Regions from separate parts of the Erwinia sp. L03-1 genome, predicted to be linked through region 3. Evidence: predicted binding sites of a transcription regulator. Region 3 holds the regulator's gene; each other region holds the start of a gene.
What was found. Region 3 encodes CRP, which controls carbon source genes, mostly activating them, when cyclic AMP is high. Its sites were predicted from a motif close to ATGTGANNNNNNTCACAT; they were not measured.
Positions count from the first base shown of each region.

Region 1: the regulator CRP is predicted to act here: its motif matches at 4,117-4,134, upstream of AC4PCC_RS00265 (PTS mannitol transporter subunit IICBA).
Region 2: the regulator CRP is predicted to act here: its motif matches at 3,606-3,623, upstream of udp (uridine phosphorylase).

Region 1 covers NZ_CM178762.1:62,132-68,819, reverse strand. The annotation lists gene glyS (glycine--tRNA ligase subunit beta) at 1-1,257, shown strand, start outside; gene AC4PCC_RS00280 (NAD(P)-dependent alcohol dehydrogenase) at 1,474-2,523, shown strand; gene AC4PCC_RS00275 (HTH-type transcriptional regulator) at 2,556-2,849, opposite strand; gene AC4PCC_RS00270 (DUF3053 domain-containing protein) at 3,241-3,957, shown strand; gene AC4PCC_RS00265 (PTS mannitol transporter subunit IICBA) at 4,399-6,339, shown strand; gene mtlD (mannitol-1-phosphate 5-dehydrogenase) at 6,441-6,688, shown strand, end outside.
Region 2 covers NZ_CM178762.1:4,562,136-4,568,823, forward strand. The annotation lists gene ubiJ (ubiquinone biosynthesis protein UbiJ) at 1-272, opposite strand, end outside; gene ubiE (bifunctional demethylmenaquinone methyltransferase/2-methoxy-6-polyprenyl-1,4-benzoquinol methylase UbiE) at 285-1,040, opposite strand; gene rmuC (DNA recombination protein RmuC) at 1,117-2,652, opposite strand; gene udp (uridine phosphorylase) at 2,724-3,485, opposite strand; gene AC4PCC_RS20875 (dienelactone hydrolase family protein) at 3,772-4,599, shown strand; gene metE (5-methyltetrahydropteroyltriglutamate--homocysteine S-methyltransferase) at 4,715-6,688, opposite strand, start outside.
Region 3 covers NZ_CM178762.1:349,545-356,232, reverse strand. The annotation lists gene AC4PCC_RS01555 (hydrolase) at 1-19, shown strand, start outside; gene AC4PCC_RS01550 (YheU family protein) at 21-239, shown strand; gene AC4PCC_RS01545 (phosphoribulokinase) at 323-1,192, shown strand; gene AC4PCC_RS01540 (OsmC family protein) at 1,273-1,677, opposite strand; gene crp (cAMP-activated global transcriptional regulator CRP) at 1,986-2,618, shown strand; gene AC4PCC_RS01530 (YccS/YhfK family putative transporter) at 2,677-4,809, shown strand; gene argD (bifunctional acetylornithine/succinyldiaminopimelate transaminase) at 4,917-6,134, opposite strand; gene AC4PCC_RS01520 (aminodeoxychorismate synthase component II) at 6,218-6,688, opposite strand, start outside.

The DNA.
Region 1 (6,688 bases), 290 kb from region 3:
GTTCCGGCCGAAGCGCTGGTCTACACCATGAAGGGTGACCAGAAGTACTTCCCGGTCTACAACAGCGCGGGCGAGCTGCTGCCTCACTTTATCTTCGTCACCAATATAGAGTCGAAGGATCCCCAGCAGATTATCTCCGGTAATGAAAAGGTGGTGCGACCGCGCCTGGCCGATGCCGAATTCTTCTTCAACGCTGACCGCAAAAAGCGTCTGGAAGATAATCTGCCGCGTCTGGAAACCGTGCTGTTCCAGAAAGAGCTGGGTACGCTGCGTGATAAAACCGACCGTATTCAGGCGCTGGCGGGCTGGATAGCCGGGCAAACGGGTGCCGACGTCAACCACGCCACGCGCGCCGGTTTGCTGTCCAAATGCGACCTGATGACCAATATGGTGTTTGAATTCACCGACACCCAGGGCGTGATGGGCATGCACTATGCGCGCCACGACGGTGAAGCAGAAGACGTTGCCGTTGCGCTTAACGAGCAGTATCAGCCGCGCTTCGCCGGTGATGCGCTGCCGTCTAACCCGGTGGCCTGTGCGCTGGCTATCGCCGACAAGATGGACACCCTGGCCGGGATCTTCGGCATCGGGCAGCATCCGAAAGGCGATAAAGACCCCTTCGCCCTGCGCCGCGCCGCGCTTGGCGTGCTGCGTATTATCGTCGAGAAGAAACTGCCGCTGGATCTGCAAACGCTGACCGAAGAAGCGGTGCGCCTCTACGGTAGCAAGCTGAGCAATGCAAAGGTGGTCGACGAGGTGATCGACTTTATGCTGGGTCGCTTCCGCACCTGGTATCAGGAAGAGGGCCACAGCGTGGATACCATCCAGGCCGTACTGGCGCGACGTCCCACGCGTCCGGCTGATTTCAACGCCCGTATGCAGGCCGTCTCACACTTCCGAACCCTTGATGAAGCCGCCACGCTGGCCGCCGCCAACAAGCGCGTCTCCAACATTCTGGCGAAGGCGACCGAGCCGCTGAACGACAGCGTGCAGGCCTCGCTGCTGAAAGAGAACGAAGAGATTAAGCTGGCGACCTATGTTTCTGCCCTGAGCAGCAAGCTGGCGCCGTGGTTCGCTGAAGGTCGCTATCAGGATGCGCTGGTCGAGCTGGCGCAGCTGCGTACCGCCGTCGATAACTTCTTCGAGAAGGTGATGGTGAATGCGGAAGATCGTGACGTGCGGATCAACCGCCTGACGCTGCTGGCGGAGCTGCGCGAGCTGTTCCTGCAGGTTGCGGATATCTCGCTGCTGCAATAGGCCCTAAAGGCTTAGCGTGATGACGTAAACATAAACGGGCGGATTTTTATCCGCCCGTTTATGTTCAGCATGACGCAGTACCCTCACCCTGTAAGGGTACATACCTGCCTGTGGCAGCCTGTCACTGCAATACGTCACCTCCGCTTACAACTCCTCCTTGCCCCCATGGATACAATTCTTTACCCTACGCCGCTTTACCTTTCCGGGAGCTTTAACATGCAGGTAACAGGTCTGGCAGCAAAATCCGCCACTACGCCACTCGAACCTTTCGAATTTCAACGTCGCGAACTTCAGTCCGGCGATGTGCATATTGATATCCACTACTGCGGCGTTTGCCACTCCGACCTGCATATGGCGCGCAATGAGTGGGGCGTCAGCCAGTTTCCACTGGTGCCGGGACATGAAATCGTTGGTCGCGTCATCAGCACCGGCAGCGACGTAACCGCGTTTAAAGCAGGCGATCTGGTTGGCGTTGGCGTGATGGTAGACTCCTGCGGTCACTGCTCACAGTGTAACCAGGGCGAAGAGCAGTACTGCGAAGCGGGCTACACGGCCACCTATAACGGCGACGAGAAGGTTATCGGCGGCAAAACCTTTGGCGGCTACGCAGACAGCATCGTTGTGGACAGCAAATTTGTGGTTACCGTTCCGGAAAGCCTTGAGCTGAGCGCAGTTGCGCCGCTGCTGTGCGCGGGCGTGACTACCTGGTCCCCGCTGAAGCACTGGAACGTGCAGCCTGGCCAGAAGGTCGGCGTGATTGGCCTGGGTGGACTGGGTCATATGGCGGTGAAGCTGGCCCATGCCATGGGCGCGGAAGTGGTGCTGTTTACCACGTCGCCGTCAAAAGGCAGCGATGCGCTCCGCCTGGGGGCCAGTAAAGTGGTTGTCTCTAAAGACGCCGCGCAAATGGCAGCAGAGGTCAGCAGCCTTGATATCATTCTGGACTGCGTCGCGGCTCCGCACGATCTGGACCCGTACCTCAACACGCTGAAGGCGAACGGTCATCTGGTGCTGGTGGGCATTCCCGATGCACCCCATACCTCACCGGACGTGGCGCCGATTGTCTTTCGCCGCCTGAGCATTTCCGGCACATCCATCGGCAGCATCCGTGAAACGCAGGAGATGCTGCATTTTTGTGGTCAGCACAATATCGTTTCGGATGTGGAAGTGATTCGTCTGGATGAGGTGGAAACCGCGTTTGAAAGGATGCTGAAAGGCGACGTGAAGTACCGCTTTGTGATCGATATGAAGGCTTCGCGCTCGTAAAACACAAAACCCGCCAGCGGCGGGTTTTTCTTTTATGCCAGCAGCTCGCGGCTGAGGCACGGATTGGACTGAATCAACTGCATTAACTTCTGTGCGCTGCGCGAAGGCCTGGTGCGCTTCGCTTCCCAGCTTTTCACCGATGAAACGCTAACGCCCATGGCCAGGGCAAACTCATCAATTTCCAGACCGGTAATTTCCCTGATACGTTTTGGTTCGGGCATCAATACTTCACCCTTTAATGGGGGAGCGGACTGGATCACTTCACGGGTCAATACAATATGCTCAAGGCTGGATAACAGCTCGGACATAGGATCTTTAATTTCCATAGAGCACTCCTCATTAAAATCACAATAGTGAACGGCCAGAGGGTTAGAACCTGAGTCTCAGGTTCATAATGCTGGCGGCCAGTTGCCACGGAGATGCTCTCGTCGTATACATAAAGAGTACAGCGCGGGGGTACGCCAGGATCATAAGTATTAGATCAGATTTGGCGATTTGCGTCGTAATTTGAGACTATTTTTCAACCTTGCTTTTAGCAAATGTTTCCATACCCGACCAACAGGCTTATACCGCGGCCCGCTGGCGGTTGAAGCGTAACGCTTAAGAGTAAGTTTAAGCCCTATCCCCGGCCTCCGAGTTGGACTATTCTTTAGGCGCGGCGTCTGCCGCCCTCATGCTTGCTTAAAACAGCCTTATTATTTACAGGAGTTACTTCCCATGACGACAGGAATCTCGCGTGCGTGGACGCGTCTGCTGGTGCCTTTCGCGGCACTGTTTCTGGTCTTGCAACTGACCGGCTGCGGCGATAAAGAAGCCGATCAGCGCAAAGCATTTATTGATTTCCTGCAAAACACCGTCCAGCGCAGCGGCGAACATTTACCGGCGCTGAGCGCGGATCAAAAGCAGAAGTTTGGTCCTTATATTAATGATTACGCTATTATTTACGGCTTTTCCCAGCAGGTTAATCATGCGGTCGATTCCGGTATCAAGCCCGTCGTGGATGAGCTGTCGGCCATTCGTATGCCACAGGATTACCTGACCCGACGTGATTCTCTGCGCCAGGCAAGCGGCTCGCTTGGCGTGCTGACGCAGCAGATTCAGGCGGCCAGAACGCAGGCGGATAGCGGTAAAGCTGGCCTGAAACAGCCGTCCGATCTGAAAACGGTTTACGATAACGTTTATAACAAAGTGGTGACGCAGCCCGTCAGCGTACTGATGCCGCTGCTGCCCGCCCTGCAAACGCTTAGCCAGAATGCGGTGCAGACCGGTGATTTCCTGCAACAGCAGGGTACTCAGGTGACCTTTAATGGCCCGGCCATTCAGTTTCCTACCCAGCAGCAGGCTACGCAGTACAACCAGATGATGACTAACCTGTCGGCCAATTCACAGGCGCTGGCCCAGGCGCAGAGCGCGTTACAGAATACTTTCCAGTAACGCCCTGATACGGCAAGGATGCCGTTTTATCCCCCTGCTCCGTTGGTAACTTATTTACACCCCCCTGCGCCACCCTTTAATTACCCCCCTTTCCGCCTGCCAGGCAGAAAATAAAATTTGAATGAGATCACAATTTCAAAACAAACAGCCAAATATATAATGTGATACTCATCACATTTATTCCCGATTAAGGGGAAAGATCCCGCCTGCGTATTTTATTTACAGCGTTTTATTGTGATCAGTATCACTAAAACCCCCCCATACCCCACCTGAATCTAGTGACGTTGATCACACTTCCTTTGCTCACTACGCAGGCAGAAAGTCACGTGATAGAGTCCGGCTGCATACAGTGATACCGACGGTGCTACCGCGACTTCCTCAACTAAAAAATCTCTCGCGCGCGCTTTTTTGTCAGCGCGGAACAATAAGGGGTGTGTTTTTATGTCCTCATCAGATATCAAGATCAGAGTACAAAACTTTGGTCGCTTTCTGAGCAACATGGTAATGCCGAATATTGGCGCGTTTATCGCCTGGGGTATTATCACCGCGCTGTTTATTCCGACCGGCTGGCTGCCGAATGAAACCATGGCCAAACTGGTCGCACCGATGATCACCTATCTGCTGCCGTTGCTGATTGGTTACACCGGGGGTCGACTGGTGGGCGGCGATCGCGGCGGCGTGGTCGGTGCAATCACCACCATGGGCGTGATTGTTGGTGCGGATATGCCGATGTTTCTCGGATCGATGATTGCCGGACCGCTGGGCGGCTGGGCCATCAAAAGATTTGACCGTCTGGTCGACGGCAAAATCAAAAGCGGCTTCGAGATGCTGGTTAACAACTTCTCTGCCGGGATTATCGGCATGCTGTTGGCCATCCTCGCGTTTCTGGCGATCGGTCCGCTGGTAGAAGGGCTATCGCATATCCTTGCCGCGGGCGTAAACCTGATGGTGCAGAACAACCTGCTGCCGCTGACTTCAATATTTGTTGAACCGGCGAAAATCCTGTTCCTGAATAATGCCATCAACCACGGTATCTTCTCCCCGTTAGGGATTCAGCAGGCGAGTGAAGCCGGTAAGTCAATCTTCTTCCTGATCGAAGCTAACCCCGGTCCGGGCCTGGGCGTGCTGATGGCCTATATGTTCTTTGGCCGGGGCAATGCCAAACAGTCTGCCGGCGGTGCGGCAATCATCCATTTCCTGGGCGGTATCCACGAAATCTACTTCCCCTATGTGCTGATGAACCCGCGGCTGATTCTGGCCGTTATCCTCGGCGGTATGACCGGCGTCTTTACCCTGACGCTGCTCAACGGCGGTCTGGTTTCTCCTGCCTCGCCTGGCTCAATCCTCGCCGTACTGGCGATGACGCCAAAAGGTGCTTACTTCGCTAATATCGCGGCGATTGTGGCCGCATTTGCCGTCTCTTTCGTGGTTTCCGCTATCTTACTGAAGACCAGCAAGGTGAAGGAAGAAGAGGATATCGACGCGGCCGCGCGTCGCGTTAGCGATATGAAAGCGCAGTCTAAAGGCCAGGTCGGGACAGCGTCTGCCGCTGCCGCTGGCGCTAACGGCCTGAACAGCGATTTGAGCCTGGTGCGCAAAATCATCGTTGCCTGCGATGCCGGAATGGGTTCCAGCGCAATGGGCGCGGGCGTTCTGCGTAAAAAGGTTAACGATGCCGGTCTGACGAATATTTCCGTGACCAATACCGCCATCAATAATCTGCCGGGCGATGTGGATCTGGTCATTACCCACCGCGACCTCACCGAGCGCGCCCTGCGTCAGGCTCCTCATGCCCAGCACATTTCGCTGACTAACTTTCTCGACAGCGGACTCTATACCGACCTGACATCGCGTCTGGTGGAGGCGAATCGCAGCGCGGGCCATCGTGATAAAGTGAGTGCCGCCCTGAGTGATAGCTATGACGACAGCCAGGAGCATCTGTTCCGGCTGAGCGCCAGCAACGTTTTCCTCGGCAACCACGCCAGCAACAAAGAGCAGGCCATCCGCTTTGCCGGTGAACAGCTGGTGAAAGGGGGCTACGTTGAGCCAGAATATGTTGAAGCCATGCTCGACCGTGAAAAGCTCACGCCGACTTACCTGGGCGAATCCATCGCCGTGCCGCACGGCACCATTGAAGCCAAAGACCGCGTACTGAAAACCGGCGTGGTGTTCTGCCAGTATCCTGACGGGGTGCAGTTTGGCGAGGAGGAAGAGGATATTGCCCGGCTGGTTATTGGTATCGCCGCCCGCAATAATGAACACATTCAGGTGATCACCAGCCTGACGAATGCGCTGGATGATGAGAGCGTGATCGCTAAGCTAACCACCACCTCCAGCGTGCAGGAAGTGCTGGATCTGCTGTCAGGTAAAAAAACAGCGTAGCGCATCAGGCTGACAGAATTGACCTCCCTGGGCCGGGCATGCCCGGCCCATTTTCCGGGTCGGGTTTGTCCGGCCCTCGATCGTTAATACGGGAAAAAGTTATGAAAGCATTACATTTTGGTGCCGGTAACATCGGCCGTGGGTTTATTGGTAAGTTACTGGCAGACGCCGGTATTCAACTGACCTTCGCTGACGTCAACCAGGTGGTACTGGATGCGCTCAATGCGCGCCACGAATACCCGGTTCGCGTCGTCGGCGAAGAAGCCCAGCTGGAGATCGTGAAGGGTGTGAATGCGGTCAGCAGCGCCAGCGATGACATTATCCCTCTGATTGTGGAGGTGGATATCGT
Region 2 (6,688 bases), 640 kb from region 3:
ATCAGCCCGGTGAGCAGCTGACGATTACGCAGCTTAGGCAACGTGGCAAGGCGCGTTTTCACCGTGCAATCCGGCGTATCACCCCATTCAGACAGCACATCAACCTGCTTCTCACTGAAGATAAAAATGAAGGGCTGCGTTATTTCAGCCAGCTCAATGCGCAGGCTTTTGCCGGACAGGCGCTGGCGCGCCGCTTTCAGGCCACGGTCGCGATACAGTATCTTATTTAGCGCCGTTTCCAGCCCTGCGGTTAACAGCGGCGTTAAGGTCATTCGCTTTCCTGTTTAAAACTTGAATCCACGATGCAGTGCAACAATGCCACCGGTAAGATTGTGGTAGGTGGTATTTTCAAAACCCACGTCCGCCATCATCTGCTTAAGCGTTTCCTGGTCCGGATGCATACGGATGGACTCGGCTAAATAGCGATAGCTTCCGGCGTCTTTCGCCACCAGCTCGCCAATGCGCGGCAGGATATGGAATGAGTATGCGTCATACGCTTTATTAAGCGGTTCCAGCACCGGTTTCGAGAACTCCAGCACCAGCAAGCGGCCACCCGGTTTCAGTACGCGGAACATCGACGCCAGCGCCTTCTCTTTTTCCGTCACGTTGCGCAGGCCAAAGGCGATGGTAATGCAGTCGAAATAGTTGTCCGGGAAGGGCAGCGCTTCCGCATTGGCCTGGACGTAGCTGACGTTACCGATAATGCCGTTGTTACGCAGCTTTTCGCGGCCGACCTTCAGCATTGAGCTGTTGATATCCGCCAGCACCACCTCACCGGTGTCACCCACCAGACGCGAAAATTTCGCCGTCAGATCGCCCGTTCCACCCGCCAGATCCAGCACGCGCTGGCCCCGGCGCACGCCGCTACAGTCGATGGTGAATCGCTTCCAGATGCGGTGGATGCCAAACGACATCAGATCGTTCATCAGGTCATATTTAGCCGCAACGGAGTGGAAAACGTCAGCGACCATTTCCTCTTTGTCGCTTTTCGCTATGGTACGGAAGCCGAAATGGGTGGTGTCCTTTGATTCATCTGCCATTTGTTTTGCCTGCTCTGCAATCAATTATCAATCAAGTGTATCAGAGTCCCGCAGGTCAGGCACGTTGCCTGGCCGCTTATTCACTTACGCCTGCTGCGGGATTAAAGCCCATCGCGGCTTCTGTTTCGATCGGCTCATCCGTTTCGTCATCGCCGGGATCTTCAGGCGATTCCGGCATCGCCTGATCGACCAGACGGGGATTGATTGGCCGCTTCACCTCCACCCCCAGATGACGAAAGCTTTCGGTCTGGGCGATCAGATTCCCGCGCCCTTCGGACAGCTTTTTCATCGCCTGGCGGTAGCTGTCATGCGCCTTATCCAGGCTCTGCCCCATCGACGTCATATCATCCACGAACAGCCGCATCTTGTCGTAAAGCTTCGCCGCGCGGTCGGCAATGCGCTGCGCATGGCGGCTCTGATGTTCATAGCGCCACAGGTTATTGATGGTGCGCAGCGCCACCAGCAGCGTGGTCGGGCTCACCAGCATAATGTTTTGGTTGAGCGCCTCGTTAATCAGCTCCGGCTGGCGGTCAATGGCCAGCAGGAAAGCCGGTTCGATGGGGATAAACATCAACACATAATCGAGCGAGCGTAAACCGGGTAATTGTTGATAATCTTTTCGGCTGAGCAGGCGCAGATGCCCGCGGATTGAGGTGATATGTTCCGTAATGGCGGCTTCGCGCGAGGCGTCATCCTCGCTGTTATAGTAGCGCTCGTAGGCCACCAGGGTCATTTTGGCATCAATCACCACGTCTTTACCCTGCGGCAGTCGGACGATGACATCGGGCTGCATCCTGGCATTTTGCTCCAGCTGGATATTGACCTGCGTCTCGTACTCATGCCCCTCACGCAGTCCCGAGGCTTCCAGCACCCGACTGAGCACCACTTCGCCCCAGTTACCCTGCGTTTTGTTATCGCCTTTCAGCGCGCGGGTAAGGTTGATCGCTTCCTGCGCCATTTGCGCATTAAGCTGTTGCAGGTTGCGGATCTCGTGGGAAAGCGTGTGGCGCTCGCGGGCTTCCTGGCCGAACCCCTCCTGCACCTGGCGACGGAACCCCTCCAGCTGTTCACGCAGCGGGGTGATCAGACCGTTCAGACTTTGTCGGTTCTGCTCGTCCACCCGGCGGCCACTGTGCTCGAAAATGCGGTTTGCCAGGTTCTCAAACTGGGCGTTAAGCCGCTGCTCGCTGTTAACCAGCAGGCGCTGCTTCTCTTCCGCGGCCATGCGCGTCTCTTCAAGACGGATAGTCATCTCTCTCAGTTCAACTTCCTGAGCGCTGTTAACCTCCAGCTGATTACGCAGCTCCCGGCTGAGCTGCTCACTTTCGTTACGCCAGTGTTCAAGGTGATGCAATTTTTCCTGCGCAGCCGACAGCCCACCGTGTAGCTGGCGTAATTCTGCCTCAGACTGTTTTTGCGATTGCTGCTGATTTTCAAGCTGCTGATGCAGGCGATCGCGCTCCTGTCGGAGCTGTTCGGCCGCCTGCATCAGTAATTGCCGTTCGGTTTCCTGGCGGGAAAAGCGCTGCTCGCTACGAAACCAGGCTAACAGCCAGCCTGCCAGCAGGCCAGCCAGCCCGATCCCTACGCTGTATATCATTGTTGCATCCACAGGCGTCCTCCGTCCCGATCATGTCTGGAGGAAAAGGTAGAGGCGCACTGTATGAATGTCCAGACAAAACGTTACACCAGGCGGCGGGCTGCCTCAACAACGATACGTACGGCGTCGGTCTCGGTGCGCTTCATCGCTTCTGCATCAGGAATTTCCTGCTGCGTGCGGTTAACGATCACCCCGGCAACCATACCTGCCCTTAAGCCCTGGCTGGCGCACATGGTCAGCAGCGTGGCGGACTCCATCTCATAGTTCAGCACGCCCATTTGCTGCCACTCTTTCAGCGAATGTTGGAAGCGGCTCACCACGCGGCCTGAAAAGGTGTCATAGCGCTCCTGACCGGGATAGAAGGTGTCAGACGAGGCGGTGATACCGATATGCGTTTTAGCACCGGCGGCCTTAGCGGCCTCCACCAGGGCAGTGGTGCAGCTGAAATCCGCCACGGCCGGGAATTCAAGCGGCGCAAAGTGCTGGCTGGCACCGTCCAGACGAACCGAACCGGTGGTGACCAGCACGTCGCCGACGTTGATATCCGGCTGAATTGCGCCGGTGGTACCTACGCGCAGAAACGTGCGCACGCCAAGCTGCGCCAGCTCTTCCACGGCAATAGAGGTTGAAGGCCCGCCAATACCCGTCGAGCAAACAACCACGGCTTTACCGTTAAGCTCTGCGCGCCAGGTGGTGAATTCACGGTGAGAAGCCAGGTGCACAGGATTCTCCATCAGGGCGGCTATTTTTTTCACCCGCTCAGGATCGCCCGGCACAATCGCTAACGTCGCGCCCTGTAGGTCAGCCCGGGTAATACCGAGGTGGAAAACATCTGACTGCGCCATGTGATACTCCTGCTAGAGAAAAAGGATAGGTAACAATGCAGTACGATAAAAGAATGTCGCACCTATTTATGTGACTAATCTCACTACACATAATGAAAGTTACAGGAAAAATAACGATAAGAGTGATATATGTCGCATTTTAGGACTCTCCACCCCGTCAGGGAACCGATTGACCCTGTTGGCTCCGCGCTGCCAGTGTTAAAGAGAAGTAAAGCCCGGTCACCTGGTCTGGACGCAATCCTGGCTATAGTTAGCTGATTGCGCTAACGCATGCACGGAGAGGACAATGAAAACCGAAGATAATATGACTCAAAAATTGAGCAACAATGGGTTCACTCCCGCGGTATCGCCCACCGCTTCCACCACGATCCTGACCGACAGCGCCGATATCCTGTCCGGCGAAACCTCTGTTCCTACTCAGGGCGAAAATATGCCCGCCTTCCATGCCCGACCCCGCCACGCGAAAGGTCCGCTCCCGGTCGTTTTGGTGGTTCAGGAAATTTTTGGCGTCCATGAGCATATTCGGGATATCTGTCGCCGCCTGGCGGTTGAGGGTTATCTGGCTATCGCGCCAGAACTCTATTTCCGCCAGGGGGATCCCTCAGAATATAGCGACATTCCGACCCTGTTTTCCGAGCTGGTCAGCAAGGTGCCTGATACCCAGGTGCTGGCCGATCTTGACCATGTGGCAAACTGGGCATCACGCAACGGCGGTGATATGCGCAATATGGCGATTACCGGATTCTGCTGGGGTGGGCGTATTACCTGGCTTTATGCCGCGCATAACCCGCAGCTGAAAGCAGGCGTTGCCTGGTACGGCAAACTGGTGAGTGAAAAAAACCTGAAGCAGCAGAAGCATCCGGTTGATGTGGCCGTGGACCTTAACGCGCCGGTACTGGGACTGTACGGCGGCAAGGATGACGGGATCCCGCTTGAAAGCGTAGAAACCATGCGTCAGGCGCTGCGCGCGGCCAATGCGGACGCAGAAATTGTGGTTTACCCGGATGCCGGTCATGCCTTTAATGCCGATTACCGACCCAGCTATCATCAGGAGTCAGCCAGAGACGGCTGGCAGCGGATGCTGGCCTGGTTCCGCCAGTACGGCGTGGAATAGGACAGTAAAGCCCCGGAGATCGCCCGATCCCCGGGGCCTTAGCCATTAGCGACCTTTGTCGCGCTAAGCCGCAATCAGGCGTTAGCATTCTGCCTTGCTAACGCTAACGCCCTGCTCATGCTTTAGCGTTACGCAGGTTCTGCGCCGCCTTAACCATATTCGCCAGCGCCTGGCGGGTTTCGGTCCAGCCACGGGTTTTCAGGCCACAATCCGGATTCACCCACAGGCGTTCGGTTGGAATACGCTTTGCGGCTTTCAGCAGCAGCGCCTCAATGCCTTCCACGTCAGGCACGTTCGGGGAGTGAATATCGTAAACGCCCGGACCAATTTCGTTCGGATAGTCGAACTCTTCAAATGATTCCAGCAGTTCCATATCAGAGCGTGAGGTTTCAATGGTAATCACGTCCGCATCCAGCGCCGCGATGGAGTCCATGATGTCATTGAACTCGCAGTAGCACATATGCGTGTGGATCTGCGTATCATCCTGCGCCACCGCGGCGTTCAGGCGAAAGGCGTCCACGGCCCATGCCAGATACGCGGCCCAGTCAGACTGGCGCAGCGGCAGACCTTCCCGCAGGGCAGGCTCATCAATCTGAATTATGCCGATACCCGCTTTCTCCAAATCTTCCACTTCGTCACGCAGCGCCAGCGCAATCTGTTTGGCGATAGTCTCGCGGGAAACATCCTCGCGTGGGAAAGACCAGCAAAGAATGGTGACCGGGCCGGTTAGCATGCCTTTGACTGGCTTACCCGTCAGGGACTGGGCATATTTCGCCCACTCCACGGTAATGGGGTGTGGACGGCTGATATCACCAATAATCACCGGCGGCTTCACGCAGCGGGAACCATAGCTCTGGACCCAGCCATTTTGAGTGAAGGCGAAGCCATCCAGATTTTCACCAAAATACTCCACCATATCGTTACGCTCGGCTTCGCCATGCACCAGCACGTCCAGACCTAAGCTTTCCTGCTCCTTAATCGCCTGTTTGATATGTTCAGCGATGCCGGCGCGGTAGTGGCTACCGTCCAGGCGACCCTGCCTGAAGTCCAGGCGCAGGCTGCGGATCTCGGTGGTCTGCGGGAATGAACCAATTGTTGTGGTAGGCCAGGTCGGCAGCTTAAAACGGGCACGCTGGGCTGTGGCGCGCGTTTGATAACCGCTGTGACGCTGGCTGTCTTCAGCCGTAATGCCCGCCAGGCGTTTACCCACCGTCGCATTATGCACCCGGGCAGAGTGATGGCGCGCGCGAACCGGTGCGCTCCAGGCTTCAAGTGACTGCGGATCGTTATTATTCAGCGCCTTGCTTAACAGTGACAGCTCGGCGCATTTTTGCAGGGCAAAGGCGAACCAGCTTTTCACTTCCTCATCCAGACGGGTTTCCGTGCTCAAATCGATTGGACTGTGCAGCAGTGAGCAGGATGAACCAATCCACAGCTGATTGCGCTGGCCGATCAGCGGCTGCAAACGTTCAAACCAGCTGCTGAGATCGGCACGCCAGACGTTACGGCCATTAATGACCCCGACAGAGAGCAGCCAGTCGGCTGGGATCTGGCTATTCAGCTGTGCAATATCATCCTTACCGTGCACCAGGTCGACGTGTAAACCCTGTACCGGCAGCGCGCGGATAGTCTCAATGTTGGTTCCCGCGCTGTCGAAATAGGTGGTCAGCAACAGTTTGGTTTTGCCCTGCAAAGCATTAAAGGCCGGTTTGAATGCGTTCAGCCACGCCTGTGGCAGCTCCAGCACCAGCGCAGGTTCATCGATCTGTACCCATTCGATACCGCGTTTTGCCAGCCCGGCCAGCACCTGCTGGTAAACCGGCAGGATGTCCTTCAGCAGGCTCAGGCGATCAAACTGCTCACCCTTCACTTTCCCCAGCCAGAGATAGGTTACCGGCCCCAGCAGAACGGGTTTCACTTTATGGCCCAGCGCCAGCGCTTCGTCGACTTCGTCGAGGATCTGCGTCCAGCTCAGTTTGAACTGCTGGCCCTTGGTGAACTCAGGCACGATATAGTGGTAGTTGGTATTGAACCATTTGGTCATTTCGGCAGCGGCGGCAGGCTCACCGCCGGGCGCGCGGCCGCGGCC
Region 3 (6,688 bases):
AACCTGGCTGGACAACTAACGTGATTATTCCCTGGAAAGAGCTGGACGCAGAGACGCTGGATAACCTGATCGAATCTTTCGTGCTGAGAGAAGGCACCGACTACGGCGAGCAGGAGCGCTCGCTGACGCAGAAAGTGGAGGACGTACGCCGTCAGCTTATCAGTGGTGAAGCCGTACTGGTCTGGTCCGAACTCCACGAGACGGTGAATATTATGCCGCGCGGCAGGATTACCGGTTAGCGATCGTGACCGGGCGTGACACCCGGACGCAAATCGTGTTACCAATGCCGCCTTGATGCGTTTTTCTCAGAGAGTCGTTAGCCATGTCAGCCAAACATCCTGTGATTGCCGTAACGGGTTCCAGCGGTGCGGGAACCACGACTACCAGCCTGGCCTTCCGCAAAATTTTTCAGCAGCTAAACCTCCATGCCGCTGAAGTTGAAGGTGACAGCTTCCACCGCTTTACGCGTCCTGAAATGGATATGGCTATTCGTAAAGCGCGTGATATGGGCCGCCATATCAGCTATTTCGGCCCCGAGGCTAACGATTTTGCCCTGCTGGAGCATACGTTTGCCGAATATGGCCGCAGCGGTAGCGGCCAGTCGCGTAAATACCTGCATACCTACGATGAAGCGGTACCCTGGAACCAGGTGCCGGGCACCTTTACGCCCTGGCAGCCGCTGCCCGAGCCGACTGACGTGCTGTTCTATGAAGGTTTACACGGTGGCGTAATGACGCCGCAGCATAACGTTGCGGAGAATGTCGATCTGCTGGTCGGCGTGGTACCGATCGTCAACCTTGAGTGGATCCAAAAGCTGGTCCGCGACACCAGCGAGCGGGGGCACTCCCGCGAGGCGGTGATGGACTCCGTGGTACGCTCGATGGAGGACTACATCAACTATATTACCCCGCAGTTTTCGCGCACCCACATCAACTTTCAGCGCGTACCTACGGTGGATACCTCCAATCCGTTTGCGGCACGCGGTATCCCATCGCTTGATGAAAGCTTTGTGGTTATCCACTTTCAGGCGCTGGAGGATATTGATTTCCCCTATCTCCTGTCGATGCTGCAGGGCGCGTTTATCTCTCAGATCAATACGCTGGTGGTGCCGGGCGGCAAAATGGGGCTGGCGATGGAGCTGATAATGGGGCCGCTGGTCAGGCGTCTGATTGAGGGGAAAAAGATAGTCTGAGACACCGTGCGTTAAGCCCCAGAGAAAAAAATAGTCCGGGCCACTGCGCATTAGCCCCACAGGCTGGGGCTAATGGAATGTTAAATTTCGATCGCTTCAAAGCTGTGGGTGATTTCAACGCCTTTGCCCAGCATCAGGGCAACGGAGCAATACTTTTCTGCCGACAGGTCGACGGCGCGGGAAACGGCTTTCTCCTCCAGGCCCTTACCGCTAACAATAAAGTGCAGGTTGATATGGGTGAACAGACGGGGTGCTTCTTCCCGGCGTTCGGAAGTCAGTTTGACCTCGCAGTCAGCCACGTCATGGCGCCCCTTTTGCAGGATTGACACCACGTCGATGGCACTACACCCGCCGGCCGCCATCAGAACCATTTCCATTGGGCTGGGTGCCTTATCGCCCGCATTGCCGTCCATTAAAATCTGGTGCCCGGATGAGGATTCTCCCAAAAACGTGAGCCCTTCTACCCATTTAACACGTGCTTGCATAACAAATCCCTCTAAGTCATTCAGTTAACGCCAGATTACGCTTCGGCAACAAAAACGGCAATGCGACAATTTTCACACTATGCTGAAGCGAGACAACACAAGACACTCGTTCCAAGCTGTGCTACAAACAAAGCTGTAATAATTTCGTTCGTACTCTACAAGCATGACGAAACGGCACAACATAACGACCCAGGCCTGCGACAGGGTTCGGGATAATTTCCCTGATGGGAAACGCGTCACTATTTCAACGCCTGACAGGGAACTCTGCCCCTGTGTTTAGGCATGATGACAACAGAGGATAATCGCGAATGGTTCTCGGCAAACCGCAAACAGACCCGACTCTTGAATGGTTCCTGTCACATTGCCATATTCATAAGTATCCATCCAAAAGCACGCTAATTCACCAGGGTGAGAAAGCGGAAACGCTTTACTACATCGTGAAAGGTTCAGTCGCGGTGCTCATTAAGGATGAGGAAGGCAAAGAGATGATCCTCTCTTACCTCAACCAGGGCGACTTTATCGGTGAACTTGGCCTGTTTGAAGAGGGTCAGGAGCGTAGCGCATGGGTCAGGGCGAAAACCGCCTGTGAAGTGGCTGAAATATCCTATAAGAAATTCCGTCAGCTTATTCAGGTTAACCCTGATATTCTGATGCGACTCTCTTCGCAGATGGCTCGTCGCCTGCAGGTGACGTCTGAGAAAGTGGGGAATTTAGCTTTCCTCGATGTGACGGGTCGCATCGCGCAGACGCTACTAAATCTGGCTAAGCAGCCGGATGCAATGACTCACCCGGATGGGATGCAGATCAAAATCACCCGCCAGGAAATTGGTCAGATTGTGGGCTGCTCGCGCGAAACCGTGGGCCGCATACTCAAAATGCTGGAAGATCAGAATCTGATCTCCGCACACGGTAAAACTATCGTAGTTTATGGCACGCGCTAACCGGCTCTGATCCCCCCGGCGCAACCTCCCGTTGCGCCTTTTTTATTGGTATGGAGCGATGTGGCGCAGACTGATTTATCATCCTGAGGTTAACTATGCCCTGCGTCAGACGCTGGTGCTCTGTTTACCGGTAGCGATTGGATGGCTGTTGGGCGATCTGCAAAAGGGACTGCTGTTCTCCCTGGTGCCCGCGTGCTGCAATAACGCCGGTCTGGATACGCCGCATAAGCGCTTTTTCAAACGCCTTATCGTGGGCGGAAGCCTGTTTGCCTTTAGTAGCTTTCTGATCCAGTACCTGGGTGAGCACAGCGTTCCCCTGCCTGCGATTCTGTTTGCTATGGCAATGCTGCTGGGCGTCACGGGTGAAATCAGCCCACTGCATGCCAGGCTGCTGCCCGGATCGCTTATCGCCGCCATCTTCACCCTGAGTCTGGCCGGCCGCATGCCGATATGGGAGCCGCCCCTGCTCTACGTGCTGGGGACGATCTGGTACGGGGTGTTCAACTGGTTCTGGTTCTGGCTGTGGAAAGAGCAGCCGATGCGCGAAACCCTCAGCCTGCTGTACCGCGAGCTGGCCGACTATTGTGAAGCCAAATATACCCTGCTCACCCGTCTGACCGATCCTGATAAAGCCCTGCCGCCGCTGCTGGCCCGCCAGCAAAAAGCCGTCGATCTGATCGGCATCTGCTATCAGCAGATGCATATGCTGGCCGCCAACCGCGACAGCCATCATAAACGTCTCATCCGCGCGTTTCAGGTCGCGCTGGATTTGCAGGAGCATATCTCCGTCAGCCTGCATCAGCCTGAAGAGGTGCAGAAGCTGGTCGAAAAAAGCCATGCTGAAGCGGTCATTCGCTGGAACGCGCAAACCATCGCCGCACGACTGCGGGAGCTGGCCGATGATATTCTTTACCACCGGCTGCCGGAGCGCTTTGTGATGGACAAGCCGCTCGGCGCACTTGAAAAAATCGCCCGTCGAAGCCGGGATAATCCGGTGGGACAGTTCTGCTACTACCACTTCAGCCGCATTGCGCGCGTCCTGCGCACGCAGCGCCCTTTATATCAGCGCGACCTGATGGCCGATCGCCAGCGCCGCCTGCCGCTGCTGGCCGCCTGCAAAAGCTATCTGTCGCTGAAGTCTGCCGCCCTGCGCACCGCCGCCCGCTTTGCCGTGATGCTCACTTTCGCCAGTACCCTGGCGATGTTCTTCGACCTGCCCAAGCCCTACTGGATCCTGATGACGGTGATGTTTGTCAGCCAGAATGGCTACAGCGCCACCCGCGTACGCATCCAGCACCGTGCACTCGGTACGCTGGCCGGGTTGATTATCGCCGCCGTCGCCCTGCGCCTCCACGCGCCTGAGGCGATGGTGCTGTCGATAATGCTGGTTATCACGCTGGTCAGCTACCTGGTTATCCGCAAGTTCTACGGCTGGGCGATGATTGGTTTTACCGTCACCGCCGTGTACTCGCTCCAGCTGCTCTCGCTGAACGGCGCTGACTTCCTGCTGCCACGGCTGATGGATACGCTGATGGGATGCATGATTGCCTTTGGCGGCATGATCTGGCTGTGGCCCCAGTGGCAAAGCGGGCTGCTGCGGCAAAATGCCCACGACGCGCTGGGCACCTACCAGGATGCGCTGCAAATGCTGCTTGGCAGCGAGCAGGATCCGGTCAGGCTGGCTTACCAGCGTATGCGCGCCAACCAGGCGCATAATGCGGTGTTCAACTCGCTTAATCAGGCCATGCAGGAACCGGGGTTTGATTCAAACTATTTGGCAGACATGAAGCTGTGGGTGACGCACAGTCAGTTTATTGTCGAGCATATCAACGCGATGACCATCCTCGCCCGTGAACATACGATGCTCACTCCGGCGCTGGCCGAGCGCTACCTGCAAAGCTGTGAAATCGCCCTTCAGCGCTGCCAGCAGCGGCTGGAGTATGATGGTCCCGGCTCGGATACCAACGTGCTGGAGGATTTACAGGGAGAGTTTGAACAGGGACCGATAACGATTCTGGAGCGACACCTGAGGCAGATACTCGATCACCTCAGGATTATGCATACCATCTCTTCGCTGGCCTGGCGCGACCGGCCGCATCACGGACGCTGGCTGTCACGCCGCTTAAAAAAAGCGCCTAAAACGAAAGGCAGAACGCACAGCGAGAAGCGGGAGGAGAGCAGGCAAGCATAACGCGGGGTTTTCAGCCATCCAATAATCTCCCTTCCTGCTTACTGCTCCATGCTCCATGCTCCATGCTCCATGCATGATGCATCATGCTCCCTCCATGCATCATGCCGTCAGAATAGCGCTGTTTCTACCGCCCTGGCAAAGCGGGCCATGCCCTCTTCAATATCGGCAGGCTCAATCACCAGCGAAGGCGCAAAGCGCAGCACGTCCGTTCCGGCGTTAAGGACCATCACCCCTTCAGCCGCTGCGGCATGAAGAATATCCCGCGCCTTACCGGCATGCTCCGGCCTGAGTGCGGCCCCGATCAGCAGCCCCTTGCCCCGGATATCACTGAAGAGCGGCCGCTTAGCGTCCAGCGCGGTTAGCGCCGCAACAAACTGCTCGCGACGCGCTTCCACACCGCTCAGCACCGATTCGGTGTTGATGATATCCAGCGCGGCCTCTGCCACGGCGCAGGCCAGCGGATTACCGCCATAGGTGGTGCCATGGACGCCCGGCGACATGGTTGACGCTATCTCATCGGTGGTGAGCATCGCGCTGACCGGGAAGCCGCCGCCCAGGGCTTTGGCAGTGGTGAGGATATCAGGCACCACGCCATAGTGCTCACAGGCAAACAGCTTGCCGCTGCGGCCCATGCCGCTCTGCACTTCATCCAGCACCAGCAGCGCCTGATGTTTATCGCACAGTTCGCGCAGCCCCTGCATAAATGCCTGGGTAGCGGGCATCACTCCGCCCTCGCCCTGGATCGGTTCCACTACGATAGCGCAGGTATGGTCGTCAATGACCGCTTTCACCGCAGCGAGATCGTTAAAGGGAACATGGACGATATCGGCAGGTTTAGGCCCGAAGCCATCGGAATATTTCGGCTGCCCGCCGACGGAGACGGTGAACAGCGTGCGACCATGAAAGGCGTTATGAAAGGCGATAATTTTACTTTTATAGGGCGAGTGGCGTTTGGCAGCATAGTAGCGCGCCAGCTTAAAGGCGGCTTCATTGGCTTCTGCACCGGAGTTAGCAAAAAAGACGCGGTCGGCAAAGGTGGCGGCAATCAGCTTGCTGGCCAGACGCAGCGCAGGCTCATTGGTGTAGACATTGCTGGTGTGCCACAGGGTCTCGCCCTGGGTTTTTAACGCCTCAACCAGCGCAGGGTGGCAGTGGCCCAGCGCGGTCACCGCGATACCACCGGAAAAATCGATATACTCTTTGCCCTGCTGATCCCAGACGCGGCTGCCTTTGCCCCTGACCGGCACAAACTGCGCGGGTGCATAAACAGGCAAAATAACCTCATCAAACGTCGCGCGCGTTACCGCTGATTTGTCCGCTGCCATCGGTGACCCCATTTTTCTCGTTGCATTAAAGTGAAATATTAGTCACAAAATATGCATAAAAAACCACTCAAAGGCAACTTAATTTACGGCTTAAGGAAATTCTCCAGCAGCTGATGTCCCTGCTCGCTAAGAATGCTTTCCGGATGGAATTGCACCCCTTCCAGCCGCAGCTCACGATGGCGAAGTCCCATAATTTCATCGGGCTGGCCGTTACGCAGCGTCCAGGCCGTCACCTCAAATTCCGCGGGCAGCGATGCCTGCTCAACAATCAGTGAATGGTAGCGCGTGACGGTCAGGGGATGATTCAGTCCGGCAAACACGCCGCCGTCACGGTGTTCAATCGGTGACGTTTTGCCGTGCATCACCTGGCGGGCGCGAACAACCCGACCACCAAACGCCTGGGCAATGGCCTGATGCCCCAGGCAGACGCCTAAGATCGGTATCCTGCCGGCAAAATGACGAATGGCCGCCAGGGAAATACCCGCTTCGTTGGGCGTACAGGGGCCGGGAGAGATAACCAGATGCTGCGGACGCAGCGCGTCAATTTGCGCTAA